4 regions of the Diaphorobacter oryzae DSM 22780 genome follow, and region 3 is predicted to be linked to each of the others. Evidence: predicted binding sites of a transcription regulator. Region 3 holds the regulator's gene; each other region holds the start of a gene.

Region 1 (7,884 bases), on a different contig from region 3:
CGTCGGTCACCGGCTGGCTCGTGGCCTGGCTGGGCTTTGCGATGAAGGTGGACACCTTCGCCCTGCCCTTCATCGGCGCGGGCATGGCGCTCACCCTCGCCGGCAGCGGCACGCGGCGCGGCGCGCTGGGCCAGGCGGTGGCCGGCTTCGGCGTGCTGTTCCTGGGCATCGAGCTGCTGCGCCAGGGCTTCACGGGGCTGGGGCCGCAGGCGCTGCCGCCGCTGTCCAGCGACCTGCCGGGCCTGGCGCTGGCCGTGCTCATCGGCCTGGCGATGACGGTGGTGCTGCAGGCCTCCTCGGCCACGCTGGCCGTGGCGCTCACCGCCGTGGCGGGCGGCTCGCTGGCGGTGGAGGTGGGCGCGGGCCTGGTGATCGGCGCCAACGTGGGCACCACGCTCACCGGCATCCTGGCCGCCATCCGCGCCACCGCCAACGCACGGCGGCTGGCCGCGGCGCATGTGCTGTTCAACGTAGTCACGGCGGCGGTGGCCCTGGCGCTGCTGTCGCCGCTGCTGGCGCTCATCCACGCGCTGGGCCTGTGGTTCACCGGCAAGGGGGATGCGGTGACGCAGCTCGTGCTGTTCCACACCGCCTTCAACGTGCTGGGCGTGCTGCTGATGTGGCCGCTGTCCGCGCCGCTGGCGCGCTTTCTGCTGCGGCGCTTTCGCTCGTCCGAGGAGGACGAGGCCCGGGCGCGCTTTCTGGACCACAACGTGGCCGCCGTGCCCGCGCTGGCCCTGCAGGCCCTGCGCCGCGAGATGGCCCGCGTGGGCCACCAGGCCATGCGCCTGGCGGCCGATGCCACGCGCCTGGTGCCCACGGGCGCCACCGCCACGGCACCGCCGCAGGCCGGCGCACAGCTCACCCGCCAGCTGCAGACCCTGGAACAGCTGCAGCAGCAGGTGGGCGCCTTCGTCAGCGACGTGAGCCGACAGGCCCTGTCGCGCGACGTGGCCGAGCAGATGCCCGAGCTGCTGCGCATCGCCGGCTACTACGACACCCTGGCGCGCGTGATGCACCAGACGGGCCTGCAGGCCCTGCGCGCGCCGCGCCCCGAGTCCGCAGCCATGCTGGCGGACCACCCGCTGCAGGCGCTGGCCCCCGCCTGCGCGGCGGCGCTGGGCTTCTTTGCGGCGGCCGATCCGCAGGCCGCCACGCCCGAGGGCGCCGCCGGCGACACCCCGGCCGCCGTGGACGCCGCCCAGGCCCGCTTCGACGCGGCCTACGAGGACGCCAAGGCCGACCTGCTGCGCGCCGGCGCATCGGGGCGGCTGGAGGTGGCCGCCGTGCACGAATGGGCCGGCCTGCTGGGCGACCTGCGCCGCGCCGTGCAGCAGGGCCACAAGGCCGCCACGCGTCTGGCGGCGCTGCCGCCGCTGGCCCCGCTGCCCGCCGACAGCGCACCGCACACCGGGGCGGGCCCGGAAGTTTGAGCAAAAATGGCCTGCAGCGCCCGTCCATCAAGCGCAAACAGCTACTGAATCAATAGCAAACCACCGCGCTGCGCCCCGCCCTGGCCGGGGCACGGCTGTGCCGCTTTGGAACACCGGGCCGGAACAGCCGTTGCCCCGCCACGGCACAGCGCGCGACACCGGCCGCCGCCCGCCCCCTGTGCGGCCGCGCTGGCATGGCTATTGCGGTAAGAGGTACGCCGCCCGCTCCGGGCAGCGAAACACCCATAACCACCCAGGAGACACAGCATGAACATGGCCGAAATCGCCAGCCTTGGCATCGCCAACCCCTACAAGCAGCAGTACGGCAACTACATCGGCGGGCAGTGGGTGCCGCCCGCGGACGGGCAGTATTTCGAAAACGTCTCGCCCGTCACCGGGCAGGTGTTCACCGCCGTGCCGCGCTCCAACGCCAAGGACATCGACGCCGCGCTGGACGCCGCGCACAAGGCCAAGGCGGCCTGGGGCCGCACCTCGACCACGACACGCGCCAACATCCTGAACAAGATCGCCGACCGCATGGAGGCCCACCTGCTGCAGCTGGCGGTGGCCGAGACCATCGACAACGGCAAGCCGCTGCGCGAGACCATGGCGGCCGACATTCCGCTGGCCATCGACCATTTCCGCTACTTCGCCGGCGCCGTGCGCGCGCAGGAGGGCGGCATCAGCGAGATCGACGGCGACACCATCGCCTACCACTTCCACGAGCCGCTGGGCGTGGTGGGCCAGATCATTCCGTGGAACTTCCCCATCCTGATGGCCGTGTGGAAGCTGGCCCCGGCCCTGGCCGCCGGCAACTGCGTGGTGCTCAAGCCGGCCGAGCAGACGCCCGCCTCCATCCTGGTGCTGATGGAGCTGGTGGGCGACCTGCTGCCGCCCGGCGTGCTCAACGTGGTCAACGGCTTCGGCCTGGAGGCGGGCAAGCCGCTGGCGTCGAGCAACCGCATCGCCAAGATCGCCTTCACCGGCGAGACCACCACCGGCCGGCTGATCATGCAGTACGCCAGCCAGAACATCATCCCGGTGACGCTGGAGCTGGGCGGCAAGAGCCCCAACGTCTTCTTCGAGGACGTGATGGCCGCCGACGACGGCTTCTTCGACAAGGCGCTGGAGGGCTTCGCCATGTTCGCGCTGAACCAGGGCGAGGTCTGCACCTGCCCCAGCCGCGCGCTGATCCAGGAGTCGATCTACGAGCGCTTCATGGAGCGCGCGCTCAAGCGCGTGGCCGCCATCAAGCAGGGCCACCCGCTGGACAAGAGCACCATGATCGGCGCCCAGGCCTCGCAGGAGCAGCTGGAAAAAATCCTCTCCTACCTCGACCTGGGCAAGCAGGAAGGCGCCGAATGCCTGATCGGCGGCGCGCGCAACACTGCGCTGGGCGGCGACCTGGCTGGCGGCTACTACGTGCAGCCCACGGTGTTCAGGGGGCACAACAAGATGCGCATCTTCCAGGAGGAGATCTTCGGCCCCGTGGTGTCGGTGACCACCTTCAAGACCGAGGAAGAGGCGCTGGAGATCGCCAACGACACGCTGTACGGCCTGGGCGCCGGCGTGTGGAGCCGCGATGGTGCGCGCGCCTTCCGCATGGGCAAGGGCATCCAGGCCGGGCGCGTGTGGACCAACTGCTACCACCACTACCCCGCGCACGCGGCGTTTGGCGGCTACAAGCAGTCGGGCATCGGCCGCGAGAACCACAAGATGATGCTGGACCACTACCAGCAGACCAAGAACCTGCTGGTAAGTTACACCCAGCAGCCGCTGGGCTTCTTCTGAGCCCCGGCTTCCCCGCCTGCCGCTCTGCGGCAGGCACCGCCCGCGGCGGCGGGCGCCTTCGGGCCGGCCCGCCCCGCACCCCGTCACCACAGAGAAGGAGGTTCCCCCCATGCCAGCCAAGACGATGAAGGCCGCCGTTGTGCGCGAATTCGGCAAGCCGCTGACCATTGAGGAAGTGCCCGTGCCCCGGCCGGCGGCCGACCAGATCCTGGTCAAGATCGAGGCCTCGGGCGTGTGCCACACCGACCTGCACGCCGCCGAGGGCGACTGGCCCGTCAAGCCCAATCCGCCGTTCATCCCCGGCCACGAGGGCGTGGGCTTCGTCGCGGCCGTGGGCGCCAACGTCAAGCATGTGAAGGAAGGCGACCGCGTGGGCGTGCCCTGGCTGCACTCGGCCTGCGGCTGCTGCACCCATTGCCTGGGCGGCTGGGAAACGCTGTGCGAGTCGCAGAGCAACACCGGCTATTCGGTCAACGGCGGCTTTGCCGACTACGCGCTGGCCGACCCCGCCTACGTCGGCCACCTGCCCAAGGAGGTGGGCTTTGTGGAGATCGCGCCCGTGCTGTGCGCCGGCGTGACGGTCTACAAGGGCCTGAAGGTGACCGACACCAAGCCCGGCGACTGGGTGGCCATCTCCGGCATCGGCGGCCTGGGCCACATGGCCGTGCAGTACGCGCGCGCCATGGGCCTGAACGTGGCCGCCGTGGACGTGGATGACGACAAGCTGGCGCTGGCCCGCCGGCTGGGCGCCAGCGTGACGGTGAACGCCCGCAACGCCGACCCGGCGGCCGTGCTGCAAAAGGAGATCGGCGGCGCGCACGGCGCGCTGGTCACGGCCGTGTCGCCCCAGGCCTTCGAGCAGGCGCTGGGCATGGTGCGGCGCGGCGGCACGGTGTCGCTCAACGGCCTGCCGCCGGGCAACTTCCCGCTGCCCATCTTCGACATGGTGCTGCGCGGCGTGACGGTGCGCGGCTCCATCGTGGGCACGCGGCTGGACCTGCAGGAGTCGCTGGACTTCGCCGCGCGCGGCCAGGTCAAGGCCACGGTGAGCACCGAGCGGCTGGAGAACATCAACGACGTGTTCGCCCGCATGCACAAGGGCCAGATCCAGGGGCGCGTGGTGCTGGACATGGCCGCCTGACGGGAGCGCGCGCATGGACTCGCCCGCCCCCGCTGCCGCCCGCGTGTCGGCCACGCCCGCTGCCGCGGCCCTCATCGAGCGGCTGATGGCCCAGCACGGCCCGCTGATGTTCCACCAGTCGGGCGGCTGCTGCGACGGCAGCGCCCCCATGTGCTTCGCGCGCGGGGAGTTCCTGGTGGGCGACGCCGACGTGCTGCTGGGCGAGATCGCCGGGCAGCCGTTCTACATGAGCCGGGCGCAGTTCGCGTACTGGGAGCACACGCACCTGCTCATCGACGCGGTGCCGGGCGGCGGCGGCATGTTCTCGCTCGAAGGGGCGACGGGCATGCGCTTTTTGACCCGCTCGCGGCTGTACTCCGACGCGGAGTGGGCGGCCATCGAGGCACTCGGGCCGCCGCCTTCGGGCACGCTTTGATGCTATCAAGCTGGTAGCTTCTAGCGCTTGCCTAGAGGGAACTTCAGGCACTTTTTTGCCTGAAGTCCTTTTACATCAAGCGCCAACAGCTCTTATTTCAGGAGCGCTGCGCCCGCAGATGGCGGTACACCGTGCCGCGCGACACGCCCAGCGCGCGCGCCGCCGCCGACACATTGCCCTGGTGCGCCGCCAGCGCCTGCTGCAGGGCGCCGGACGTGACCTCGCCCAGCCGGCGCACGCCGGCATCAAAGGGCGCGGCCGCGCCATCCGCGCCAGGCACAGTGGCCTGCTGTGCCTGCGCCACCGCGGCGCCCTGCCGCACCAGCGCATCGCAGTCCTCCAGGAAATCCTCGGGCAGATGCTCGCGCAGGATGGTGTCCCCCGCGCCCTCGGCCATCAGCGCCGCGGTGCGCAGCACGTTGGCCAGCTGGCGCAGATTACCCGGCCAGGCATGGGCGGCAAACAGCGCCATGACCTCGGGCGACACGCGCACCGGGCCCGCGCCGGCGCCGCGCAGGCCGTCGGCCTCGCACTGCGCGCGCAGCAGCCGCGCCACGATCACGGCCAGGTCGGTGCGCTCGCGCAGCGCGGGCAGGCGCACCACGAGCCCGTTCAGGCGGTAGTAGAGATCCTCGCGGAACTGGCCCTGCGCCATCATCTCGCGCAGGTTGCGGTGCGTGGCGCAGACCACGTTCACGTCCACGTCGATCTGCCGCGCGGCCCCCAGCGGCGCCACGCTGCGCTCCTGCAGCACGCGCAGCAGCCGCGCCTGCATGGACAGCGGCATGTCGCCGATCTCGTCGAGGAACAGCGTGCCGCCGTGCGCCTGCACGATCTTGCCCGTGCTGCCCTTGCGGCGCGCGCCGGTGAAGGCGCCCTCCTCGTAGCCGAACAGCTCGGCCTCGATCAGCGTCTCGGGGATCGAGGCGCAATTGACGGCCACGAACGGCCCGCGCGCGCGCTCGCCGTCGTGGTGGATGGCGCGCGCCAGCAGCTCCTTGCCCGTGCCCGTCTCCCCCAGGATCAGCGTGGGCACGCTGCGCCCCAGCAGCCGGGTGACGCGCTCGATCACCTGCGCGAGTTGGGCATCGCCCGTGTTCAGGTAGCGCAGGCCGGACAGGCCCGGCGGCGTGGCGGCGCGGGCCCCTGGCGGCACCGGTGCGGACGGCTCCGCCAGGTCGTCCATGGCCGGCAACACGGTGGCACCACGCGGGCGGAACTCCACCTGCGCCTGCACCGTGCCCCCGCCCGGCAGCGGCAGGGCCAGCAGCGTGGGCATCGTCTGGCGCGCCTGCGCCAGCAGCGTGCTCATGGGCAGGCCGAACAGCGACGGCAGGGTATGGGCCGCCAGCGCGGCGCGCGACAGGCCCAGTTGGAACTGGGCGCTGCGGTTGGCCGCGAGGAAGCGCCCCTCGGGCGTGAACGCCGCCAGGCCCTCCATCAGCGTGCCCAGGAATTCCGGCCGCGCGTGAAAGCGCAGGCGCACGGCGTCTTCGTACACCTTGCCAAACAGGTGGTTCTCCACCATGGCGGCGGACATGCGCACCAGCGCCAGCGTGTGGGCGCTGTGCCCCCGGCGGTCGCCGCTCACGTCGAACGTGCCCACGATGGCCCCCTGCGGGTCGAAGATGGGCACGCAGGTGCAGGTCAGGAAATGGTTGGCCTGCAGGTAGTGCTGGCGGCCGTTGATCTGCACCGCTTCGCCCAGCACCAGCGCCGTGCCGATGGCGTTCGTGCCCTTGCTGCTTTCCGACCAGCGGGCGCCGGGCTGCAGGGCCACGCGCCCGGCCCGGCCCAGGAATTCGTCATCGCCCTCGGCATGCAGGATCACGCCCTGCGCATCGGTCAGCACCACCATGCTCTGCGTGCCCTGCAGCTGGGTGGCCAGCGTCTCCATGACGGGGCGCGCATGGGCGCACAGGGCCTCGTTGCGCGACACCGTCCAGGCCAGGGTCTGGCGGTCGAGCAGGTGCAGGTCGGCCGATTCGTGGGGCTGCAGCCCGAACGACTGGGAACGCGCATGCGCCTGGGCGATGATGCCCGCCGCAGGCGGCGCCAGCGTGGCGCCTGCGGCCTCGTCCGGGTACGGCGGTCCAGAGCGTTGCATGGAGTCTCCTGTGCAAGGTGCGCCTTCTGCGCCGGGCCGGGCCCATGTCGCTGGCGAGGCGCTTGCGGGCCACGATAGCATCAATCTCCAGGCGTTCCCCCCAGCAACCGTGCGCGGTGCACAGGTTTGGGCCCGCCGGGCACCGCGGCGTGGCCCCGCTCCGGTCAATCCATGCCGGGGGCGATGCTCTCGGCGTAGTCGTACACCGCGCCCAGGATGGCCTCGGCGCGCTCGTCCGCTTCGGCGCCCAGCGTGTCCAGGCGCTCGAACAGCGCGTCGAAGGTCAGCGCGCCGCCTTCTCCCTCCACCAGCATCGCGACGCGGTGCGCCTCCCAGCGCTCCTGCTCCTCGGGCGCCAGGGTCTGGGGGAAGTTGCGCGCGCGGTAGCGCCAGACCAGCTCGGCCAGGCGGGCGTCGTCGAAACCGGGGCGCTCGCGCGCCAGCTCCTCGGGTGCCAGGGCGCGCAGCCGGTTCAGGCGCCGCCGATCCTCGTTGCCCACGAAGCCGCCGTACAGGTCCTGGTCCACGTCCGGCGTGCCTTCCTGCGGCCGCTGGTACACCGCGGACCAGATGGCGCTCATGTCGGGCAGATCGCGCGCCACGGCGGCATGGCGCGCGGCCTGCTCCAGGTCGATGCCCCAGCGCTGGGCCAGGGCCGGCGTGAGCGTGTTCACATTACCCACGACCATGGGCGACTTGTTCAGGTGCACCGTCTTGAGCGGCAGGCGCTGCACGCCCTCGGGCAGGTCGGCCGCACGCGTGAACAAGCGCAGGCGGATATCGTCCGCGCCCAGAGTGGCCAGTTCGGCCGGATCGTGCGCCAGGTCCCAGGCCAGCAGCTCATTCTTGTTGGTGGGGTGTGTGGCCAGCGGCCACATCACGGCCAGGCAGCCGCGTTCGGCCGGGAACATGCCCGAGACATGCAGGAAGGGCCGCGCCGTCTGGGCCGTGGCGGGCAGGCGCAGTTCAGCCGCCACGCGGTCCTTCTTGTGCAGGC
Region 2 (7,884 bases), on a different contig from region 3:
CGGCCAAGGGCGTCCAGTACGGTTGCATACGGGCATTGTCCCGCAGCACCATCGCGCCGGTCGTGGGCCTTGCTTTTGGCGATAGCATATAATTCATATACGTTCTATATACGAATCACATCATGGGCATTGTGAACATCGACGATGACTTGCACGATCAACTGCGCAAGGCAAGCGCCGTGTCGTGCCGGTCGATCAACGCGCAGGCCGCCTTCTGGATCAGGATCGGCATGCTGTGCGAAATGAGTCCGACGCAGAGCTTCAACGACATCGTTGCCCGCGAACTGCGGGCGGCCGGCGTTGCACCACCCACCGCTGCGGCGGCTGAGGCATGACCAAGCGGCCGGAGGAAATCGCCTTGCTCGCGGAGTCCGGCAGGCTGCTGGCGGAAGTGTTCGGCCGCCTGGATCGGCTGAACCTGATCGGCATGTCCACTTTGCAGGTCAACGAGCTGGTCGATGACCTCATCGTGAATGGCCTGGGAGCCCGCGCGGCCAGCAAGGGGCAGTACGGCTATGCCTACGCGCTCAACGCCTCTCCCAACCATGTGGTTTGCCACGGCGTCCCCTGCGCGACGGACATCCTGCAAAACGGCGACATCGTCAATTTCGACATCACGCTGGAGAAGAACGGCTACATCGCCGATTCCAGCAAAACGTATCTGGTGGGCGAGGTCCCGCTGGCAGCCAGGCGGCTCGTGCAGGTGGCCCACGAGGCAATGTGGAAAGGCATCTGGGCCGTTCGCCCTGGTGCCACGCTCGGCGATGTGGGGCATGCCATCGAGCGGCACGCCCGCCGCAGCGGCTATTCGGTCGTGCGGGAATACTGCGGGCACGGCATTGGACGCCAAATGCATGAACCTCCGCAGGTACTGCACTGGGGCCGGCCTCGCACGGGCCTGGTGCTGCGAGAAGGCATGGTGTTCACCATCGAACCGATGATCAACCAGGGACGACATACCGTCCGAACCGAAGAGGACGGCTGGACAGTCGTCACACGCGACGGCAAGCTGTCTGCGCAGTTCGAGCACACCGTGGCCGTGACCGGCAGCGGTGTGCGGGTCTTGACCCTGCGCGCCGAGGAAAAGACGCTGCACTGACCCTGCACCGGAACAAAAAAAGGCCCGCGCGAGGCGGGCCAAATTTCCTTGGAAGCAACAGGTACCGGTTCAACGGTGGTAGGCCGTCTCGCCGTGGGAGGTGATGTCCAGGCCCTCGCGCTCGGCCTCCTCGCTGACCCGCAGGCCCACCAGCAGGTCGGCGATCTTGTAGGCAATGACGGACACCACGCCGGACCACACGATGGTGAACAGCACGCTCTTGACCTGGATCCACACCTGCGCGCCCATGCGGAAGGTGTCGGGCGTCAGGCCGCCCGTGCCGCCCAGGCCCTGGGCCGCGAACACGCCGGTCAGGATGGCGCCCACGATGCCGCCCACGCCATGCACGCCGAACACGTCGAAGGCGTCGTCGGCCTTGAGCATCTTCTTGAGCCCGCCCACGCCCCACAGGCACACCAGGCCGGCGATCAGCCCGATCACGATGGAGCCCATGGGCCCCACGAAGCCGGCGGCCGGCGTCACGGCCACCAGGCCCGCCACAGCACCCGATGCGGCGCCCAGCATGGAGGCCTTGCCCTTGTGCAGCGCCTCGCCGGCGATCCACGACAGCGTGGCGGCCGAGGTGGCCAGCACCGTGTTGATGAAGGCCAGGCCGGCGGCGGCGTTGGCGGCACCGGCAGAGCCGGCGTTGAAGCCGAACCAGCCCACCCACAGCAGCGATGCGCCCACCATGGTCAGCGTGAGCGAGTGCGGCGTGAACGCCTCGCGGCCGAAGCCGATGCGCCGGCCCACCATGTAGGCGCCCACCAGGCCGGCGATACCGGCGTTGATGTGCACCACCGTGCCGCCCGCGAAGTCCAGCGCGCCGTCGGCCGCCAGCAGGCCGCCGCCCCACACGATGTGGGCCATGGGCACGTAGCTGAAGGTGAACCACAGCAGCGCGAAGATGAGCACGGCGGCGAACTTGATGCGTTCGGCGAACGAGCCCACGATCAGCGCCACGGTGATGGCCGCGAACGTGCCCTGGAAGGAGACGAACACGTATTCAGGGATCGTGGCCAGCGCGCCGAAGGTGTCCATGCCCACGCCCTTGAGGAAGAGCTTGGCGAAGTCGCCGTAGTACCGCCCCTCGCCCGAGAACGCCAGGCTGTAGCCGTAGATGGACCACAGCAGCGAGACCAGCGCGAAGACCACGAACACCTGCATCAGCACCGACAGCATGTTCTTGCTGCGGCCCAGGCCGCCGTAGAACAGGGCCAGGCCGGGGATGATCATGAGGATCACCAGCAGCGTGGAGGTCAGCATCCAGGCGGTGTCGCCGGAATCGACCTTGGGCGCGGGCGCCGGGGCGGGCGCTGTGGCCTCGGCGGCGGGGGCCGCAGCGGCGGGCGCGGGCGCCTCGGCCGCCACCGGGGCGGCGGTGGCGGTGGCCGCCTCGGGCGCGGCGGGTGACTGGGCCAGCGCGGCGGCGGCGCCGGCCAGCAGGCCTATTCCAAGCAGGAAGGAAGCAAGCAGTTTTTTCATGGCGAATCTCTGTGTGTCTGGAGGGACGAAGGCCTGCGCGTGCTTACAGGGCATCCTTGCCGGTCTCGCCGGTGCGGATGCGCACCACCTGCTCGAGGTGGGCCACGAAGATCTTGCCGTCGCCGATCTTGCCGGTGCGGGCCGCGCCCTCGATGGCCTCGATGACGCGCTCCACCAGCTCGTCGGACACGGCGGCCTCGACCTTCACCTTGGGCAGGAAGTCCACGACATATTCGGCGCCGCGGTACAGCTCGGTATGGCCCTTCTGGCGGCCGAAGCCCTTCACCTCGGTCACGGTGATGCCCTGCACGCCGATGTCCGACAGGGCCTCGCGCACCTCGTCGAGCTTGAAGGGTTTGATGATGGCGGTGACCATTTTCATGATCGTTTCCTTTCGACGGTCCGGTTTACAGGGTCTTGGTGAGCGTGACGATCAGGCGGGCCTTGTTGGCATCGCCGAAGAAGTCCTTCTTGTTGGCACCCGCCACGGCCGCGGACAGCGACAGGCCGCCCCCGAAGTCGTAGGCGCCGCCCAGGCTGTAGTCCACGTAGCTGGGCACGCCCAGGTCCCGGATGTCGCCAGCAAAGCGGGTGTAGCCCACCGAAGCCTTCAGCGTGATGCTGGGCGCCACTTCCTGCACGAAGGCCAGGTTCAGGTAGCCCGTGTTGCGGCCGCGGTTGCTCGAGGTCTTGGCGCCGGCCCAGCCGAAGTAGTCCTTGGACACCGTGTGCGAGTACTTGGCCGTGACCGGCCCATAGGTGGCCGCGCCATACAGCTCGGTGGTGTTGCCCGTGGTATTGCCGGGATAGAGGTAGGTGAGCGCACCCACGTCCAGGTCCACCGCGCCGGCCTTGAACTTGTAGCCGCCGTAGAGGTCGACCTCGACCGAATTGCCGGGCAGCCAATCCACGCTGGAGTTCCAGTTGCCCACATAGAAGCCGCTCTCGCCGAAGCTGTAGTCGAAGCCGCCCTGGAGGGCCGGGCTCACCGCCTTGATGCGGTTCACGTCCTGGTCCTGGCCACGGAACTTGTAGTTGGTGGTCAGGGACACATTGCCCGTGAGTTCGGCGCTGGCCAGGCCAGGCACGGCCACGGCGACACAGGCAAGGCTCAGGGTCTTCAGGGAAAGGCGGGGCATGTTTCCTCCGGGGGTGTTGAAGTGGCTGATACCCCCCCAATGCATGGACCGTGCCACCCCACGCCAGGCCCCTGCGCGCACCGCCCGGGTACATTTGGCGGCGCACATGCAGTGACGGGGATTGCATCTGGCCGCATATCGCACCAATTCAGTGCGACAGCGCCCCCTGCGAGCCACCCACTGCGCCGATCGCACGCACCTGCCTGGGGAGAGTCCGCACGATGAGTCTTGCTTTGGTGCAAAGCCGCGCCCTGCTGGGCCTGCAGGCGCCCGCCGTCACCGTCGAAGTGCATCTGGCCAATGGCCTGCCCAGCTTCGCCCTGGTCGGACTGGCCGATGTGGAGGTGAAGGAGGCGCGCGAGCGCGTGCGCTCGGCGCTGCAGAACGCCGGGCTGGAGTTTCCTTCCAACAAGAAAATCACGGTCAACCTGGCGCCGGCCGATCTGCCCAAGGACTCGGGCCGCTTCGACCTGCCCATCGCCCTGGGCATCCTGGCCGCCAGCGGGCAGATCGCCGCCGACCGGCTGGAGGGCTGGGAGTTCGCCGGCGAGCTGTCGCTGTCGGGCCTGCTGCGGCCCGTGCGCGGCGCGCTGGCCACCAGCCTGGCGCTGCGCGCGCTGCAGCCGCCCGTGCGCATGGTGCTGCCGCCGGGCAGCGCCGAAGAGGCCGCCCTGGTGCCCGGCGCCGAGGTCTACCGCGCGCGCCACCTGCTCGACGTGGTGCGCCAATTCCTGCCCGCCGCCACGCAGCCGCCGCCCCCGGACGGCGACACCGGCTGGCAGCGCCTGCAGGCCGCGGCGCCCGCGGTGCACGGCGGCGGCCCCGACCTGGCCGACGTGAAGGGCCAGGCGGCCCCCAAGCGCGCGCTGGAGATCGCCGCCGCCGGCGGCCACGGCGTGCTGCTCGTCGGCCCGCCGGGCTCGGGCAAGTCCATGCTGGCCCAGCGCTTCGCCGGGCTGCTGCCGCCCATGGGTGTGGAGCAGGCGCTGGAGAGCGCGGCCGTGGCCAGCCTGGCCGGGCGCTTCACGCCCGCACAGTGGATGCAGCGCATCACCGCCAGTCCGCACCACAGCTGCAGCGCCGTGGCGCTGGTGGGCGGAGGCTCGCCCCCGAAGCCGGGCGAGATTTCATTGGCGCACGAAGGCATTTTGTTTCTGGATGAATTTCCGGAGTTCGCCCGCAACGCCCTGGAGGCCCTGCGCGAGCCGCTGGAGAGCGGGCGCATCACCATCGCCCGGGCGGCGCAGCGCGCGGAGTTTCCGGCGCGCTTTCAGCTCGTCGCCGCCATGAACCCCTGCCCCTGCGGTTTCTTCGGATCGCACCAGCGCGCCTGCCGCTGCACGCCCGACCAGATCGCACGCTACCAGGGCAAGCTGAGCGGCCCGCTGCTGGACCGCATCGACCTGCATGTGGAGGTGCCCGCCCTGCCCGCCGAGGAACTCTTGAACGCCCCCGCCGGCGAACCCAGTGCCGCCGTGCGCGAGCGCGTGGCCCGCGCGCATGAACGCGCGCTGCGGCGCCAGGGCGGGCCCAACCAGGCGCTGCAGGGCCGGGACCTGGACCGCCTGGCCGCGCTGGACGAGGCCGCCACCCGCTTCCTGCAGGCCGCCGCCGCGCGCCTGGCCTGGTCGGCCCGCAGCACGCACCGCGCGCTGAAGGTGGCCCGCACCATCGCCGACCTGGCCGGCAGCGACACCGTGGGCCCGGCCCATGTGGCCGAGGCGGTGCAGTACCGGCGCGCCCTGCTCAAGCCGGACCACTGAGCGCCCGTCCGCGGCGGCACAGCCGGCCCATGCCGCCGCGCGCCTACCGCACCAGGCACCGCCTTTGCCTAGTCCATTTGTGCGATGGGCAAGGCGGTCGCGCCTGTCTACGATGCCCGGCAGTCGGCGGTTTTTTTGCCTTTTTTGGCACTTCACCCTTTACCGACAAGCGCCAAAAGCTATCAAAACAGGAGCATTCATGCACCGCCATCCCCTCTTCTTCCCACGCCTTGCGGCGGCGCTGTACTGCGCGGCGGCCGGCCCGGCGCTGGCCTGCGTGGGAGTGAGCCTGAGCACGGCGGGCGACAGCGCCTGCACCGTGCCCGCGGGCGTGCATGCGCTGGTCTATGAGGTGGTGGGCGGCAACGGCGGCGACAGCGCAACCAGCTACTCCCATCTGCCGCACACCATCGGCCGGGGCGGCAAGGGCGCGCGCATCACCGGCCTGCTGCCGGTCACGCCCGGCGAGACGCTGCACCTGACCGTGGGCGGCAACGGCAGCAGCCCCTCCACGCCCTGGGCCATCGGTGGCGGCGGCGGCGGGTACTCGGCCATCGCCCGGCCCGGCGGCGCCACCCTGGCCCCGATCGTTCTTGCCGCGGGGGGCGGCGGAGGCGGCGGTGGAACAAGTCGAGCCGGCGGCAATGCCGACACCCCTGCCCCCAACGTCAACCCGGACGCCGGCGGCCAGGCCGGTACAGCCGCCAGCGGCGGCGCGGGCGGTGCATCGGTGGGTCCCAGCGCGTACGGCCCTGGCGGTGCGGGCGGCCACCTGGCCCAGGCGGGGGCCGCCGGGGGCGACGCCACTTACGGCGGCGGCGGTGGCGGCGGCGGCGGCTTCGGCGCTGCGGCCCCGCTGGGCAGTACGGGTGGCGCGGGCGGCACGGGCGGAGGCAACGCCAACGGCGGGAACGGCGGCGCGAATGGCGGAGGCATGGGCGGCGGCAGCTCGGAGCCGACCGCCCCGGGCGGCGGCGGCGGCGGTGGGGGCTATACCGGCGGCGGCGGCGGCGGACATGTGGGCGGCGGCGGTGGGGGCGCCAGCCTGACGCCCAACGACGGGACATGGCAGCTGGGCGACGGCCTGCCGCGCATCACGCTCGCCATCGCACCACCCGAGGCATGGATCTCGGCCCACACCCAGCTCACCCCCAGCTCCGTCACGCTGAACGGCACGGTGCGGGCGGTGGGCGCGGATATCAGCACCACCTCCTTTCGCTACGCCACGGACCAGGCCACCGTGGACGGCGGCGGCGGCACCCCGGTGCAGGCCACGCCCGCCACGGCCACCGTGGCCGCCGGCGCCACCAGCGTGAGCGCGGGCCTCAGCGGCCTGGCGCCGGGCACCCGCTACTGGTACCGCCTGCACGCCACCAACCAGGGCGTCACGGGGCAGAGCAGCACGCAGGCGTTCATCACCCCCGCCGTGGCGCCCGGCGCGCCCACGGGGCTGACGGCGTCGCCCGGCGACGCCAGCGTGCAGCTGGCCTGGACGGCCCCGGCCGATGACGGCGGCGGCGCCATCACCGGCTACAGCGTCGCCATCACCCCGCCCCACGGCAGCTGCGTGCCCAGCCCGGCCACAGCCACGGGCTGCACGGCCACGGGGCTGAGCAATGGCACCACCTACACCTTCACCGTCACGGCCGGCAATGCCGCCGGCACATCGCCGCCGTCGGCGCCGGCCACGGCCACGCCGGTGCGGCGCAGCTTCTCGGGCATGGCGGCCACGGGCGCGGTGAGCGCCAGCTTCACCGGCGGTGGCGCGACCTGTACCTTCGAGAGCGCGCAGCTGCAGACCCCGGCGCCCGCCCCCGGCGCGCCCGTGTTCGCCCACGGCGTGCTGGACTTCGTGCTGGCGGGCTGCCACGCCGGCGACGTGACCATGACCATCGTCTACCCCCAGCCCCTGGACGCGGGCACGCGCTACTGGAAGCTGCGCGGCGGCGCCTGGCAGCAATACCCCGCCACCCTCGCCAACACCGCCACCGAGGGCCGCGCCACCTTCACCCTGCGCGACGGCGGGCCGGGCGATGACGACGGCGACGGCAGCAATGGCCGCATCGTCGACCCCTCGGGCGCGGGGCTGCGGGCGGCGCCGGCCGGCGCGGCGGCCATTCCCACGCTGTCGCAGTGGGGCCTGCTGCTGCTGTCGGGGGCGCTGGGCCTGGCCGCGCTGGCGGCGCGGCGCCCCGGGCGCCGCTGAAGCCGGGGTAGGCGCGGGGCCTACACCCCCAGGTACAGCCGCCGCGCCGCCGCGTCGCCCGCCAGGTCTGCCATGGCGGCGCTGTAGACGATCTGGCCCTTTTCCAGCACGCAGGCGCGGTCGGCCACGGCCTGGGCGAAGGGCAGGTTCTGCTCGCTCAGCAGGATGCCGATGCCCTGGGCCTTGAGCTCC
Region 3 (7,884 bases):
CGAATGCCGCGCCCGCGGTGGGCGCCGACCCGTTCGAGTACTTCGTGCAGGCCGGGGCCTTCCGCACCCAGCAGGACGCCGACGCGCAGCGCGCCAAGCTGGCCATGCTGGGCTGGGAGGCCCGCGTGAGCGAGCGCGAGCAAAACGGCCGCACGGTGTTCCGCGTGCGCGTGGGCCCGTTCGCCAAGCGCGACGATGCCGAATCGCTGAAGGAGAAACTTGACGGCGCGGGCGTCGAGGCCGCGCTGGTGCGGGTGCAGCGCTGAACTTTTCCCCGGGCTGATGCTCACAACCCTCCATACCGTCCTAGGAGTGTCCATTACATGAAACGCCGTGAGTTTTCCCTGTCCGCCGCCTCGGCGGCTGCCGCCACCGCCCTGAGCCTGCCCGTGGCCGCGCCCGCGCTGGCGCAGGCGCGCCAGTTCAAGGAAGGCAAGGACTACGTCAAGCTGGGCAAGCCCGTGGCGCCCGACGCGCCGGCCGGCAAGATCGAGGTGGTCGAGTTCTTCTGGTACAGCTGCCCCCACTGCAACACCTTCGAGCCCGCGCTGGAGGCCTGGATGAAGGCCGCTCCCAAGGACCTGCAGATCCGCCGCGTGCCGGTGGCCTTCAACGCCAGCTTCGTGCCGCAGCAAAAGCTGTACTTCGCCCTCGAAGGCATGGGCAAGCTGCCGGAGCTGCATGCCAAGGTGTTCCGCGCCGTACATGTGGAGCGCCAGCCGCTGAACAAGGACGAGCTGATCTTCGACTGGATCGGCAAGCAGGGCGCGGACGTGGCCAAGTTCAAGGAGGTCTACAACTCCTTCACCGTCTCCAACCAGGCGCGCAAGGCCGTGCAGATGCAGGAGGCCTACCAGGTGGAGGGCGTGCCCTCCATGGGCGTGGCCGGCCGCTACTACACCGACGGCACCATGGCCGGCAACATGCAGAACGTGCTGCAGGTCGTCGAATACCTGGCGGGGCTGGCGCGCAAGGGCTGAGGCTTTTGCGCGGCCTGGCCGGCTGCACCGCACGAGGCGCGCCCCGGTGGCGCGCCTTTTTTTTCGTCCCCGCGCGGGCCCGGCGCGACCATCGTGGCAAAGTGCCGCTGGCGATGCCCATCGCGTCAGTACAATGACCGCAAGATTCGTGCCCTATGAGAACTCGACTGCCCTCCCTCCTTTTGCTCGGCGCCCTGGCATTGGCCCTGTCGTCGGGTGCGCACGCCGAGAAGGCCGATCGCAACAAGCCCATGAACATCGAGGCCGACGCGCTGCGCCACGATGAGCTCAAGCAGACCAGCGTGTTCACCGGCCGCGTGGTCATGACCAAGGGCACCATCGTGCTGCGCGGCACGCAGCTGGAGGTGCGCCAGGATGCCGACGGCTTCCAGTACGGCGTGGTGACGGCCGAGCCGGGCAAGCGCGCCTTCTTCCGCCAAAAGCGCGACACCCCGCCGGGTGCGCCCGACGAGTTCGTCGAGGGCGAGGGCGAGGTCATCGAATACGACGGCCGCGCCGACAACGTGAAGTTCATCCGCCGCGCCGAGCTGCGCCGCTATCGCGAGGCACAGCTCACCGACGAGCTAGCGGGCGCGCTCATCGTCTACAACAACCTCACGGACGTGTTCACCGTGGACGGGCAGAAGGCGGCTCCTGCCGGCTCCAGCGCGGGCACGCCGGGCGGCCGGGTGCGCGCCGTGCTCTCGCCCAAGGAGCCCGCCGTGGGCAAGGCCCCCGCGCCCGTGCGCACCGAACCGCCGGTGCTGCGCCCGAGCACCAGCCTGGGCGGCGGCGCCAAGTGAGCGCGGCCGTGAGCGCAGCGCGCGTGTCTGCCGCGCCCCAGGAGGCGCGCGAGGGTGTCAGCCGGCTGGAGGCGCTGCACCTGGAGAAGTCCTACGGCAGCCGCAAGGTGGTCAAGGACGTGTCGGTGGTCGTGCAAAAGGGCGAGGTGGTCGGCCTGCTGGGCCCCAATGGCGCGGGCAAGACCACGTCGTTCTACATGATCGTGGGCCTGGTGCCCTGCGACGGCGGGCAGATCAGCATCGACGGTCAGACCGTCACCCACATGCCCATCCACCGGCGCTCGCGCCTGGGGCTGTCCTACTTGCCGCAGGAGGCCTCCATCTTCCGCAAGCTCAACGTGGAAGACAACGTGCGCGCCGTGCTGGAGCTGCAACGGGACGCCGACGGGCGGCCGCTGGCACGCGCCGAGGTCGAGCGCCGGCTCACGGAGCTGCTGGAGGAGCTGCGCGTGCAGCACCTGCGCAAGTCGCCGGCGCTGGCACTGTCGGGCGGCGAGCGCCGCCGCGTGGAGATCGCCCGGGCGCTGGCCACGCAGCCGCGCTTCATCCTGCTGGACGAGCCCTTCGCGGGCATCGACCCGATCGCCGTGATCGAGATCCAGCGCATCATCGGTTTCCTGAAGGCGCGCGGCATCGGCGTCCTGATCACCGACCACAACGTGCGCGAGACGCTGGGCATCTGCGACCACGCCTTCATCATCAGCGACGGCCATGTGCTCGCGCAGGGCACGCCGTCGGACATCGTCGACAACGCGGAAGTGCGCCGGGTCTATCTGGGCGAGCACTTCCGCATGTGAGAGTGATGGGCCGCCACCGCACGACGCAGGCACGGGCAGCGGGCGGCAGGCCATGAAGCCCAGCCTGTCACTGCGCGTTTCGCAGCACCTGGCGCTCACGCCGCAGCTGCAGCAGTCGATCCGCCTGCTCCAGCTCTCGACGCTGGAGCTGGCCCAGGAGGTCGAGCAGATGCTCGACGACAACCCCTTCCTGGAGCGCACGGCCGAGGAGGCGCCGCGCGAGGAGTTCGGCCTGGCGCAGGCCGACACCCCCGTGAGCGAGGACGACCGGCGGGTCGATGATGCTGCTTATTCAATAGCTGGTGACGCTCATTCCACGGGCTCTGAGGCCCAAAATGATGCCGAAACCTCCGCCCCCGCCGAGGCCCCCGACTGGGAGGGCGACGGCACGGTGGACATGGCGCCCGACGACAGCGAATGGGGCGGCGACGCGCCCGCGCGCAGCGGCGGCGACGGCGACGAGACCGATGCCACCGAGCTGGCCCGCAGCCACGAGTCGCTCACCGCTTTCCTGCACCGCCAGGCCCTGGCGCTGCGCCTGTCCGAGCTGGACATGGCCGCGCTGCGCTTTCTCATCGAATCGCTGAACGACGACGGCTACCTGGACGAGCCGCTGGAATCCCTGGCCGCCAGCCTGGCCGGTGCCGAAGACCCCGAGCAGCTCGAGGAGCTGGTGCACCGCTTCACCGTCGCCCTGCGCCTGCTGCAAAGCCTGGAGCCCGCGGGCGTGGGCGCGCGGGGGCTGGCGGAATGCCTCACGCTGCAGCTGCGCGCCATGGACCAGGACGAGGAGGGCGACCCCGCCGTGGTGCAGACGGCGCTGCGCATCTGCCAGCAGCCGCTGGAACTGCTGGCGCGGCGCGACGTGCGCCGCCTCACCCAGGCCTGCGGCGCCAGCGAGGAGGCCACGCGCGCCGCCATGGCGCTCATCGCCCGCCTGGAGCCGCGTCCCGGCCGGCGCTTTGCCGACGTGGACCGCAACATCATCGTGCCCGACGTGATCGTCAAGAAGACCGGGCGCGGCGCGCAGCAGGCCTTCAGCGTGCAGCTCAACCCCGACGTGATGCCGCGCCTGCGCGTGCACGACATCTACGCCGGCGCCCTGCGTGGGCACAAGGGCGGCGGCAGCAAAGGCGACGGCCACCAGGGCCTGCAGCAGCGCCTGCAGGAGGCGCGCTGGTTCATCAAGAACATCCAGCAGCGCTTCGACACCATCCTGCGCGTGTCGCGCGCCATCGTGGAGCGGCAGAAGAACTTCTTCGTGCACGGCGAACTGGCCATGCGCCCGCTGGTGCTGCGCGACATCGCCGACGAGCTGGGCCTGCACGAGTCCACCATCAGCCGCGTGACCACGGCCAAGTACATGGCCACGCCGCAGGGCACGTTCGAGCTGAAGTACTTCTTCGGCTCGGGCCTGGGCACCGAGACGGGCGGCAACGCGTCGAGCACCGCGGTGCGCGCCCTCATCAAGCAGTTCGTCGCGGCCGAGAGCCCCCACAAGCCCCTGTCGGACAGCCAGATCGCCGAGATGCTCAAGGAGCAGGGCATCGAGTGCGCGCGCCGCACCGTCGCCAAATATCGCGAGGCCCTCAAGATCGCGCCGGCCAACCTGCGCAAGGCGCTGTAGGCCGTACGGCCGCCGCAGCGGCGTGTGGCGCGGCCGCCACAAAGGCGTCGCCACGGCTGCAAATTACCCAATTTCAGGGATGTTGCACAAAGCAACAAATGGCTAGGATGGCGCGGCAACGTCCCAATGCCCAGCCGGGTTCATGGGCGTTTTGGCCTGCAGCCCTTGCGTGGCAAGCGCTTGCAGCTATCAATTTTGATAATTCACCACGCCATGCCCCCTTTGTCACGGATTGCTGCCGTCGGCGCGCTGGTCTGCGCCGCCGCGCTGGCCCTGCCGCTTGCACAGGCCCGCGAGCTTGCGCCCATCGACGCACTGGGCAGCGCGCCCCTGGCCATCCAGCCCAAGGCCGCGGCCTTGCCCGCGAACGTGCAGAGCCTGTCGCGCGAGGAGCGGCTGGGCCTGCCTACCTTCGTGCAGCTGCGCCCCTCCAGCATGGCCAAGGCCGTGCCGGCCAGCCCGGTCGATGCCGCGCGGGCGCAACTCAAGGCGCTGGCGCCCTTGTACGGGGTCACCCCGCAAGAGGTGGATGCCGCCCCGCTGCACCATGTGCAGACCCTGCCGGGCGGCGCCAGCCTGGTGCGGCTGACCAACCAGCGCGACGGCATCGAGGTGTTCCGCGACCAGGCCACCGTGCTGCTCAACGCACAGTCACAGGCCACGGCCATCGGCGGCTACCTGGGCAGCACCGCGCCGGCGCCTGTCCTCAAGGCCGCGCCGGCCACGGGCCTGGGCGCCGCCGACGCCGTGGCCCGCGCCCTGCAGGACTATGGCTTTGACGCCGGCGTGGCCCTGCAATTGCAGATGGCCGCGCCGCCCACGCCGGGCGACACGGGCCCGTACCAGTGGTGGGCGCTGCCGGAAGGCGTGAGCGGCGCCGAGGGCGCCACGCTGCTGCAGCCCGCGCGCCTCAAGCCCGTGTGGTTCCGCCTGCCGCAGGGGCTGGTGAGCGCCTACTACGTGGAGCTGCGGGTGCGGGAAGACGGCGAGGAGCATGTCTACGCCTACGTGGTGGCCGCCGACGACGGCCGCCTGCTGCTGCGCCACAACCAGACCGCGCACCAGCATGACTACCGCGTGTTCGCCGACCCGACGCCGCCGTACACGCCCTGGCCCGGCGCCCAGAGTCGCAACGGCCTGCCCCATCCCACGGGCACGCCCGATGGCTATGCCTCGCCCCTGACGGCTGCCACTCTGGTGAACCTGCGCAACGCGCCGTTCTCCCAGAACGATCCCTGGCTGCCTGCCGGTGCCACGCAGACCCAGGGCAACAACGTGCACGCCTACGCCGACCTGACCGCGCCCGATGGCTGGAACGCCGGCGACCTCGTGGCCCCCACCACGGCGCCGGGCGTCTTCGACTACGCCTACAACCACGGCCAGACGCCGCTGGCGGACAACAACCAGATTGCGGCCTCGGTGGTCAACCTGTTCTACGCCACCAACTGGCTGCACGACTGGTTTTACGACGCGGGTTTCGACGAGGCCGCCGGCAATGCCCAGGCCAACAACTTCGGCCGCGGCGGCCTGGGTGGCGATGCCATGCACGCGCAGGCGCTGGACTACAGCGGCACCAACAACGCCAACATGGCCACCCCGGCCGACGGCGCGCCGCCGCGCATGCAGATGTACCGCTTCGTCAACGCTGCGCCGTCGCTGGCTGAATTGGTGTCACCGGCGAGCGTGGCAGGTTCTTACGGTGCCATGGGCGCGGTGTTTGGCCCGACGGGCTTTGACCTCACCGCAGAGGTGGTTGCGGCAGTCCCCGCTGACGGTTGCTCGGCCATCACCAACGGTGCAGCGCTGGGGGGCAAGATCGCCTTGATTGACCGGGGCGGCTGTGAGTACTCCCGCAAGGTTCTGAACGCACAGAACGTGGGGGCCGCGGGCGTGGTGGTGGTGAACAACGTGCCTGGAGCGCCCATCCGGATGGGCAGTGGCGCCTATGGGGACCAGGTCACCATCCCGTCCATTCACATTGCACAGGCCGATGGCACGGTGTGGCGCAATGCGGTGGGCACTGTCACGCTGCACATGAAGGACCTGGGCGCCGCCGAGCGCAGCAGCGCGCTGGACAACACCATCATCGCCCACGAATGGGGCCACTTCATCAGCAACCGCCTGATCGGCGACGCCAGCGGCCTGGGCAGCAACCACGCGCGCGGCCTGGGCGAGGGCTGGGGGGACTTCCATTCGCTGCTGATGATGGTCTCCGATGTCGACCGCAACCAGCCCGGCAATGGCAACTTTCAGGGGGTGTATGCCACCGGTGCCTATGCCCTGGGCAGTGTCGAGCCGCCGGCGCTGGATCCAGCCAACGCGGCGTACTACGGCATTCGCCGCTACCCCTATTCCACCGACCTGACCAAGAACCCGCTCACGCTCAAGCACATCACCGATGGCGTGGCCCTGCCCGCCACGGCGCCGAGCAATCCCGCTGCAGGGGGCAACAACGCCGAGGTGCACAACACGGGCGAGGTCTGGGCCAGCATGCTGTGGGAGTGCTATGCCAGCCTGCTCAACGCGCACCCCTTCCAGGAGGCGCAGGACCGCATGAAGAGGTATCTGGTGGCGGGCTACAAGCTCACCCCCGTCAACCCCACGCTAACCGAGGCGCGCGATGCGCTACTGGCCGCCGCTGGGGCCAACGGCCCGGCCGACTACCAGCGCTGCGCCGCGGCCTTCGCCAAGCGCGGCGCCGGCGCGTTTGCGCTGGTGCCCGACCGCTACTCCGCCACCAACGCCGGCGTGGTTGAGAGCTTCTCCACGGACGGTGCGCTGGTGATCGAGGGCCTGCAGCTGTCGATGATTGCGGCGCCGGCCCAGCGTTGCGACGCCGACGGCGTGCTCGACAGCGGCGAAACCGGGGGGCTCTCCATCACGCTGCGCAACCAGGGCTTCCAACCCGTCAGTGGCGCGCAGCTGACGCTCTCGGCCGACGTGGCCGGCGTGCAGTTCCCCGATGGCGTGCTGGCCGTGCCCCCTGTCGGTGCTGCTGGTGCGACGGTCACCGTCACGGCGCGCGTGCAACTGGCGGGCCTGACCGTGCCCGGCGGCACCCGCATCACCGCCAGCCTGACGCATGCCGGGCAGCCCGCGGGTGCGGTCACGGGCACGCTCGATATGCCGCTGCACCGCGATGAGCTGCCCGCGCGGCTGGCATCGGACGATGCCGAGGCACTGGTCAGCGCCATGGCGTTCGGCAGCAGCGTTGCAGGGCAGGAGGGCGCATGGGCCATGAAGCGCTACGGCGCGCAGGACCAGCGCTACGCGGGCAGCACGCCGGCGGCTATCGGCTCGCACTGGATGCGCACGCCTGTGCTTCAGGTGGCTGCCACGGGCGACTTCATCGTGTCGTTCAAGCACCGCTACCGCTTCGAGCAGTCCGACGGCATGAACTGGGATGGCGGCCAACTGATGGTCTCCACCAACGGCGGTCCCTGGGCCAGCGTGGCTGCAGCGGCCGCGGGCTACAACGGCACGGTGGATGGGGGTAGCGGCAATCCGGCCCAGGGCCAGCAGGCCTATGTGGGCCAGAGCGCCGGCTGGCCCGCCATGGCCACCACCACCGTCAACTTGGGCACTGCCTACGCCGGCCAGAGCGTGCGCCTGGCCTGGGTGGTGCACACCGACCCCGAAGTAGGCACCGAAGGCTGGGAGGTGGACGACATCGTCTT
Region 4 (7,884 bases), on a different contig from region 3:
ATTCGACGCGTCGATGTGGGGCACTGCCGTCTTCATGCCCGGCCAGGGCATCGACATCCACACCATCCACCTGCACAACCAGCCGCGGGAGATGGTGGCGGCCTATGAGGAGGTCAAGCACCTGGACACGTCGGCGGCCACCGTGGTCGGCAAGCCACGCGTGACCAAGGGGTTCCACAGTCCGTCGTGGTTTGACGACCCGCAGTGGAACGGCTACCGGGACTTCCAGCAGCGCTTTGGCCATGAGAACGTGTTCATCACGGCGCACACCGACCCCGGCTCCGGGTTCACGCAATGGGTGTCGCTCTTTCGGTCGAACGACGACCGGCATTGCCGCCCGAACGAGGTACACCTGCTGGCGCAGCTCGCCCCGCACCTGATGCAGGGGCTGAACCACAACCGCAGCCGCCATCTGGATCGCCTGAGCGCACAGGCGGGCGGCGCGCACCATGAAGCCGCCATTGCCGATGCGCGCGGAGTGATCTACTACGCCACCCCGGGCTGCGCATCCGTGCTGCGCGCGGAATGGGAGAGCACCTGGCGGCCCAACCGGCTGCCGGAGCCTTTGCTGCAGTGGGCGTCCTCCACGCCAGAGCCCTTCCTGGGCCGCACGCTGGTCGCCAAGCACCACGTCCAGAAAGACCTGCTGTTCGTGCGGCTGCGCCCGCTGTGCGCCGCCGACCGCCTGCCCGCGCGGCAGCGGCAGATCGCCCATCTGACGGCGCGGGGGCTGAGCCACAAGGAGGTGGCGCAGCAACTGGGCCTGGCGCCGGCCACAGTCCGCACCCAGCTACAGAACATCTACCGCAACCTGCAGGTGCAGAGCATTGCGGGCCTGGCGACCGCCTTGCGCGATACCCACTGGTAGGCACGCGCGCACGGCGCACCGGCCGGGCCGCCACAGGGCATGGCGGGAAGCGCCCCGAGGCGGGGTCGGTTCACGCGGCAGTCAATGCCCTGCGCCCATCGCTCATGCGTCGTCCGACGCCTCCAGCCCCAGCTCCTGGATCTTGCGCGTGATGGTGTTGCGGCCAATGCCCAGGCGCTGCGCGGCCTCCATGCGCCGGCCATGCGTGGCCTGCAGCGCCGTGCGGATCAGCCGCGATTCAAAGCGCCGCGAGAGCACGTCCCAGACATCGGCGCGGCCGTCCTGCAGCAGTCTTTGCGCCTCGCTCTCCAGCGCCTGCTCCCAGCCGCCGGCCGCAGGGGCCGCGGCAGCGGGGGGCGGCAGGTCTTCTTGGCGCACCGCCATGGGCAAGGTACCGGCCGGTGCTGCCGCACCCGCGTCGCCGAGCGCCCCGGCTTCTCCCCCGAGGGCCCGCTCACCCGCCACGGCCGGCGCCGCGCTCAGGGGAGCCCCCAGCACCTCGGGCGGCAGATCCTGCACCGAGATCACCTGGGCCGGCGCCATCACGGTGAGCCAGTGGCAGATGTTCTCCAGCTGGCGCACGTTGCCCGGAAAGGCAAAGCGCGTGAGCAGCGCCAGCGCGCCCTCGGAAATGCGCTTGGGCTCCACACCGAGCTGGCGTGCGCTCTGTTGCAGGAAATGGCGCGTGAGCATGGGCACGTCCTCGCTGCGCTCGCGCAAGGCAGGAAGGCGCAGGCGGATCACGTTCAGGCGGTGGAACAGATCCTCGCGGAACACGCCGTCCTTCACGCGCTGCTCCAGGTTCTGGTGCGTGGCGGCGATCACACGCACATGGGCCTTCACGGCAGCATGGCCGCCGACGCGGTAGAACTGGCCGTCCGACAGCACGCGCAGCAATCGCGTCTGCAGGTCGAAGGGCATGTCGCCGATTTCATCGAGGAACAGCGTGCCGCCCTCGGCCTGCTCGAAGCGGCCGCGCCGCTGCGTCTGCGCGCCGGTGAAAGCGCCGCGCTCGTGGCCGAAGAGTTCGCTCTCCAGCAGATCCTTCGGGATCGCCGCGGTGTTGATGGCCACGAAGGGGCCGCCCGCCACCGGCGAGTGCTTGTGCAGCGCGCGCGCCACCAGCTCCTTGCCCGCGCCGGACTCGCCCGTGATGAGCACCGTGACCACGCTCTGGCTCAGCCGGCCGATGGCGCGAAACACATCCTGCATGGCGGGCGCCTGGCCCAGCATCTCGGGCGCTGCCGTCTGCTGGTGCTCCGCCACTTCCTCGCGCTGGCTTTCCTCCACCGCGCGGCGGATCAGCTCCACGGCCTTGGGCAGATCGAAGGGCTTGGGCAGGTATTCGAAGGCGCCCCCCTGGAAGGCGGATACGGCGCTGTCCAGGTCCGAGTAGGCGGTCATGACGATGACCGGCAGGCCGGGCTGCTGCGCGCGCACCTGCTCCAGCAGGTGCAAGCCCGATCCGCCCGGCATGCGGATGTCGCTCACCAGCACCTGCGGCCCCTGGTGGGCCGAATCGCCCGAGGCTACGTCGGCCAGGGCATCCAGCACGTCGCGCGCCTGCGTGAAGCTGCGCGTGGGCAGGTTCTCGCGCGCCAGCGCCTTTTCCAGGACGAAGCGGATCGATGGGTCGTCGTCTACTATCCAGATCGGCTTCATGTGTTCTAGCTCCCTTTCCCCGATTTCCCGGTGGTTTGACACGGCGGAACTCAGGGCAGAGGGATGAGGATGCGAAAGTCCGTGCGGCCTGGCCTGCTTTCACACTCGATCAGGCCATGGTGCCGCTGCACAAAGGTTTGCGCCAGCGTCAGGCCCAGCCCCGATCCCCCGTCCCGGCCCGTCACCAGCGGATAGAAGATCCGCTCCTTGATGGCTTCGGGCACGCCCGGTCCGTTGTCGATGACATGCAATTCCAATGCCAGCCGGTAGCGCTGGCGGCCGAACGTGACCTGCCGGGCCACGCGCGTGCGCAGGGTGATCACCGCATCGCCGGCCGCAATGCGCGCGGAGAGCGCCTGGGCCGCGTTCTGCACGATGTTGAGCACGGCCTGAATGAGCTGCGCACGATCGCCGCGGAATTCGGGTATGGAGGTGTCGTAATCGCGCTGTACGCACAGGCCCTGGGGGTATTCGACAAGGATCAGGGAGCGCACGCGCTCACAGACCTCGTGGATGTTCACGTCGCCCACCAGATGGGGATGGCGGTGCGGCGCGAGCAGCCGGTCCACCAGGCTTTGCAGGCGGTCGGCCTCGTGGATGATGACCTGGGTGTACTCGGTGAGGTCGGGGCTGTCGAGCTCCATCTCCAGCAGCTGCGCGGCGCCGCGGATGCCGCCCAGCGGGTTCTTGATCTCGTGCGCGAGGTTGCGGATCAGCTCCTTGTTGGCCAGGGCCTGCTCGCGCAGGCGCTCCTCACGGTCCTGGCGTGCCTGGGCCTCCAGGGGCCACAGCTCCACCAGCACATCGCCGTTGTGCTCCACCACCGTCACGCTGGCATGCACGGGCAGCGCCTCCTGCTGCGTGCGGCGCAGCACGGCCTCGAAGCGCAGCGCCGCGAAATCCCGCCCCCGCGCACCGGCCAGTGCCGTCTGCATGATCGTCGGATCGGTGAATAGACCACAGAAGTCCACGCCCTCCAGCGTACGGCGCGACAGGCCCAGGGCGTTTTCCAGCGCGGCATTGACGAACACCGCAGCGCCGTCGGGATGCAGGACGGCAGTGAGCGTGGAGACGAGGTCCAGCGCCTGGTAACGCTCCGGCGGGTTCGGCGCTTGAATGATCGCTCCTCGGGGTGCGGGCCTGCTTATTTATTCAGGCGCGCCAGCTCGCGCTTGATGCCTGCCACATCGGCTTCGGCACGGGTCACGCCGGCCTTGAGCTCGGCCGTGCGCTCGATATAACCCTGCGGGTTGCGCATCTCCAGCGCCGTCCGCTGGGGCGAACCATCGTTGTATTCCTTGCGCAGATCGGCCAGCCGGGACTCGGCCTTGCGCAGCTCGGCCTCGAGAATGGCGCGTGCATCCGCGTCCCGCGCACGCTGGTCGGCCGCATCCACGCGCGGCGCATTCGCGGGCGAACTGCTGCTGGTACCGCTGCCGGAGGTCGATGCGCTGGAGCCGCCCCCCGACGTGGCCGCGGCCGGCCGGGATCCCTGGAGCACAGTCACATTGCCGCCCTCCACGAGCTTGCAGCCACGCTCCTTGGCCTGGGTGGCGTTGTTGGTGTATTCGTTGCCGCAACGGTAGATGCGGTCCTGCCCCCAGGCGGGGTGCAGCACGGCGACAAGGGCAGTCAGAGCAAACAGTGTGTTTTTCATGGAGTTCCTCACATGGCATGCGTCAGGCATGCGCAATGCAGGCAAGTATCCCGCAATCACCCGATGGCGCCAATTGCGCCCGGCCAACCCGGCGGGATTGAAGCAGATCCTTGCAACCTGCCCAATGTTCCATGCGGGCCTGCGTCATATATAAAAAAAGCGGCCGAAGCCGCTTCTTTTTGCTGGTCAAGAGGACATACGCCGCAAGGGGCGCACGGCCCTTGGCTTACAGCGAGTAGTACATGTCGTACTCGACGGGGTGCGGAGCCATGCGGAAGCGCTGCACTTCGCCCATCTTGAGCTCAATGTAGGCGTCCAGCATGGCGTCGGAGAACACGCCACCCTTGGTCAGGAAGCCACGGTCCTTGTCCAGCGCCTCCAGGGCCTGGTCCAGGCTATGGCACACGGTGGGCACCAGCTTGTCTTCCTCGGGCGGCAGGTGGTACAGGTCCTTGGTGGCGGCCTCGCCCGGGTGGATCTTGTTTTCCACGCCGTCCAGGCCGGCCATCATCAGGGCCGAGAAGCACAGGTAGGGGTTGGCCAGAGGATCGGGGAAGCGTGCCTCGATGCGGCGGCCCTTGGGGTTGGCCACATAGGGGATGCGGATCGAAGCGGAACGGTTGCGCGAGCTGTAGGCCAGCTTCACTGGCGCCTCGAAGCCGGGCACCAGGCGCTTGTAGCTGTTGGTGCCGGGGTTGGTGATGGCGTTCAGCGCGCGGGCGTGCTTGATGATGCCGCCGATGTAGTACAGGGCATAGTCCGACAGGCCGGCATAGCCGTCACCGGCGAACAAGTTCTTGCCGTCCTTCCAGATGGACTGGTGCACATGCATGCCGGAGCCGTTGTCGCCCGCGTAGGGCTTGGGCATGAAGGTAGCCGTCTTGCCATAGGCGTTGGCCACGTTCCAGATCACGTACTTCATGACCTGGGTCCAGTCGGCGCGCTCGACCAGCGTGCTGAACCTGGTGCCGATCTCGTTCTGGCCGGCGCCCGCCACTTCGTGGTGGAACACCTCGACCGGAATGCCCAGCGACTCGATGATCAGGGACATTTCGGCACGCATGTCCTGCGTGCTGTCCACGGGAGGCACGGGGAAGTAGCCGCCCTTGACGGTGGGGCGGTGGCCGCGGTTGCCGCCTTCCAGCTTGGCACCGCTGTTCCAGGGGGCTTCGTATTCCTCGATCTCGAACATGACCTTGCCGGGCTCGTTGGACCAGCGCACGCCGTCGAAGATGAAGAATTCGGGTTCCGGGCCGAAGTAGGCCGTATCGCCCAGGCCGGAAGCCTTCAGGTAGGCCTCGGCGCGCTTGGCAATGGAGCGGGGGTCGCGGTCATAGGCCTTGCCGTCGCCGGGTTCGATCACGTCGCACTGCAGGAACAGCGTGGTTTCCTCGAAGAACGGATCGATGTTGGCGGTACTGGGGTCAGGCATGAGCTGCATGTCCGAAGCCTCGATGCCCTTCCAGCCGGCAACGGAGGAACCATCGAACGCGTGGCCGGAGGCGAACTTGTCTTCGTCGAAGTGGGACACGGGCACGGTCACGTGCTGTTCCTTGCCACGGGTGTCCGTGAAGCGGAAGTCCACGAACTTGACCTCGTTCTCCTTCACCATCTTCATCACGTCTGCAACGGTCTTGGCCATCAGGGTTCTCCAGGAATAGAAGTGCTCATCAAAAATGATGCGGAAAGAAAAGCAGTTTGCATGCCAACGTACCGGTACACACACCGGGCCGGGGCACCTGCGGCGGCCTGCCTTAGAACGCCGCCATTACGCACCAATACAGTGCATGCATTTTATGCGGCGCGCCCTTTTACAAATGGCGCACCACTTCAGGGCCCATGGAAGACCCAATCTGGTGCAATGCCCGGCGTAAGTCCTCCCATGCCGGTGGCACCAGCGCCGCCGCGCCCTTGACCCCCAGCTCCACATGGCGCCCGTGCACGGGGTGGTCCACACTCGGCAGGCTGAAGACCTTGATGCCGGGGTGCGCGGCCTCTATGCGTTCCATCAGCGGAGTGAGCGCGGCCTCCATCGCGCCATAGAGCACGATGGAGTGCTCGGTCTGCGGCTGGCGGTTGAACCACTGCGCGCAGTGGTGGTCCAGCACCCACTCCACCATCGGCCAGGCCATCACCGGAAAGCCGGGAACGAAATGCACCGAGCCACCGCCCGGCCCGTCGCACGAAAAGCCCGGAATCTTGTTGTAGGAATTGGGAATGATGCGCGCGCCTTCGGGAAACACGCCCATGTTCAGCCGATGCAGGTTGTCCGGTCTATCGGGGGTGAACACCTCGCCCTGCTCGCGCGCCACGTCCTGCATGCGCTCGCGAATGAGCGCCTGCGCCTGCGGATGCGGCACCAGGGGGCACCGCAGCGCGGCAGCCGCACACTGGCGGGTGTGGTCGTCGGGCGTGGCGCCGATGCCGCCGCAGCTGAAGACGACGTCCGACGTGGCAAAGGCCCGCTGCAGCGCCGCCGTGATGCGTGGCCGGTCATCCCCCACATAGTCGGCATAGGCCAATGCCAGGCCACGGGCCGCCAGCAATTCGATGACCTTGGGCAGGTGCTTGTCAGCCCGCTTGCCCGACAGAATTTCGTCGCCGACGATGATGAGGCCGAAGGAAGGGGTCATGGGCGGGGATTACTCAGAAGAAGCCGGAAGTGCAGGCGCAGTGGCGGGTGCCGCGGGATTCACGACCTCCGGCGCACCCTCGCCCCGCTCCTGCCGCAGCCGCTGTAGTGCCGCCAAACAGAAATGGGTGAACCACAGGGACGAGAAAGCGAACACCAGCGTATAGATCCAGATGGCCACGGGCACCAGCACGAAGAACGCCGCGGCAAACACCACGCCGGAGGCCCAGACAATGCCCGGCGCCGCCCCCAGAAAGCCGGTCAACACCCCGATGCTCAGCAGGCTCAGCCTGTGGCGCTTGAAGATTTCCTGGCGCTCGGGCTTGCTGGCATGGTCGGCCAGCGCGTCGAAGGCCATGACACGGTAGGTCAGCCAGCCCCAGATCAGCGGTGGCAGCACCAGTACCAGGGGCGGTACCAGCCACAGCGGCACGGAGATGACCAGAGCGAGCAGCGCCGCAACCGTCGATGCCAAGGACCACAGCACGCTGGCGATGAAGGAGCCGCCGCGCTTGCGCTGCAACTGCGGAAAGCGCCGTTGCGCCACCAGTGTCACCACCGCCGGCGCCATCAGCACGGCCACGGCCAGCACGCAGACGATGACGATCAGCGGGGTGGCGCCCATGAGCACAAGCAGCGGCGCCAGCGCCACGGGCAGGTTGTCCACGCCGAAGTTGCCCAGCCACCCCCACAGCAGGGCCAACCAGTCGGAGCCTTCCAGCGCGCCCTGCATCCAGGCCACCGCTTGGGCCCAGAACAGGTAGCCGCCCCCCACGGCGACAGCCGTGATCAGCAGCAGCGGCAGCAGCGACAGCGCGATGACGCGCGGAATCAGGCAGTAGCCCGCCGCACGCCAGAAAGAATCAAGGAGTAGCCCCATGCGCGCAAGCATAGCGCCATTGGATGATCAGGCGCGCCCCACCAGGCGCAGCAGGCCGCGCCACTGCTGCGCCCAGAAGCCCGCGCCATAGTCGCGCACCTGGCCATCCGCGCCGGGTTCGACCTGGTCACGCACGCCGGTGGGGTCGTAGCGATGCTCGAAATTGGCCGTGCCGAACAGCATGT

What was found. The regulator sigma-54, encoded in region 3, starts transcription at its own class of promoters, with help from an activator protein. The targets are predictions, from matches to a motif close to TGGCANGNAANCTGCTTT.
Region 1: adh (aldehyde dehydrogenase) is a predicted target of sigma-54. The motif match lies at 1,624-1,641, and genes of this name have one in related genera.
Region 2: BP68_RS10245 (TorF family putative porin) is a predicted target of sigma-54. The motif match lies at 3,762-3,779, and genes of this name have one in related genera.
Region 4: glnA (type I glutamate--ammonia ligase) is a predicted target of sigma-54. The motif match lies at 5,878-5,895, and genes of this name have one in related genera.

The regions. Positions count from the first base shown of each region.
Region 1 covers NZ_JCANUL010000001.1:282,205-290,088, reverse strand. Annotated here, with positions in the region: gene BP68_RS01335 (Na/Pi cotransporter family protein) at 1-1,433, shown strand, start outside; gene adh (aldehyde dehydrogenase) at 1,701-3,224, shown strand; gene adhP (alcohol dehydrogenase AdhP) at 3,334-4,365, shown strand; gene BP68_RS01320 (DUF779 domain-containing protein) at 4,379-4,780, shown strand; gene BP68_RS01315 (sigma-54-dependent Fis family transcriptional regulator) at 4,878-6,887, opposite strand; gene sbcB (exodeoxyribonuclease I) at 7,052-7,884, opposite strand, start outside.
Region 2 covers NZ_JCANUL010000005.1:113,680-121,563, forward strand. Annotated here, with positions in the region: gene BP68_RS10220 (SMP-30/gluconolactonase/LRE family protein) at 1-28, opposite strand, end outside; gene BP68_RS10225 (ParD-like family protein) at 123-335, shown strand; gene map (type I methionyl aminopeptidase) at 332-1,099, shown strand; gene amt (ammonium transporter) at 1,169-2,584, opposite strand; gene glnK (P-II family nitrogen regulator) at 2,628-2,966, opposite strand; gene BP68_RS10245 (TorF family putative porin) at 2,992-3,723, opposite strand; gene BP68_RS10250 (YifB family Mg chelatase-like AAA ATPase) at 3,945-5,486, shown strand; gene BP68_RS10255 (fibronectin type III domain-containing protein) at 5,686-7,692, shown strand; gene BP68_RS10260 (ABC transporter ATP-binding protein) at 7,713-7,884, opposite strand, start outside.
Region 3 covers NZ_JCANUL010000002.1:318,699-326,582, forward strand. Annotated here, with positions in the region: gene BP68_RS04700 (SPOR domain-containing protein) at 1-266, shown strand, start outside; gene BP68_RS04705 (thiol:disulfide interchange protein DsbA/DsbL) at 324-980, shown strand; gene lptA (lipopolysaccharide transport periplasmic protein LptA) at 1,136-1,783, shown strand; gene lptB (LPS export ABC transporter ATP-binding protein) at 1,792-2,580, shown strand; gene BP68_RS04720 (RNA polymerase factor sigma-54) at 2,633-4,207, shown strand; gene BP68_RS04725 (IPTL-CTERM sorting domain-containing protein) at 4,430-7,884, shown strand, end outside.
Region 4 covers NZ_JCANUL010000003.1:3,950-11,833, reverse strand. Annotated here, with positions in the region: gene BP68_RS06100 (helix-turn-helix transcriptional regulator) at 1-868, shown strand, start outside; gene ntrC (nitrogen regulation protein NR(I)) at 971-2,530, opposite strand; gene glnL (nitrogen regulation protein NR(II)) at 2,581-3,651, opposite strand; gene BP68_RS06085 (hypothetical protein) at 3,675-4,187, opposite strand; gene glnA (type I glutamate--ammonia ligase) at 4,414-5,829, opposite strand; gene BP68_RS06075 (competence/damage-inducible protein A) at 5,999-6,820, opposite strand; gene BP68_RS06070 (EI24 domain-containing protein) at 6,830-7,699, opposite strand; gene BP68_RS06065 (sterol desaturase family protein) at 7,727-7,884, opposite strand, start outside.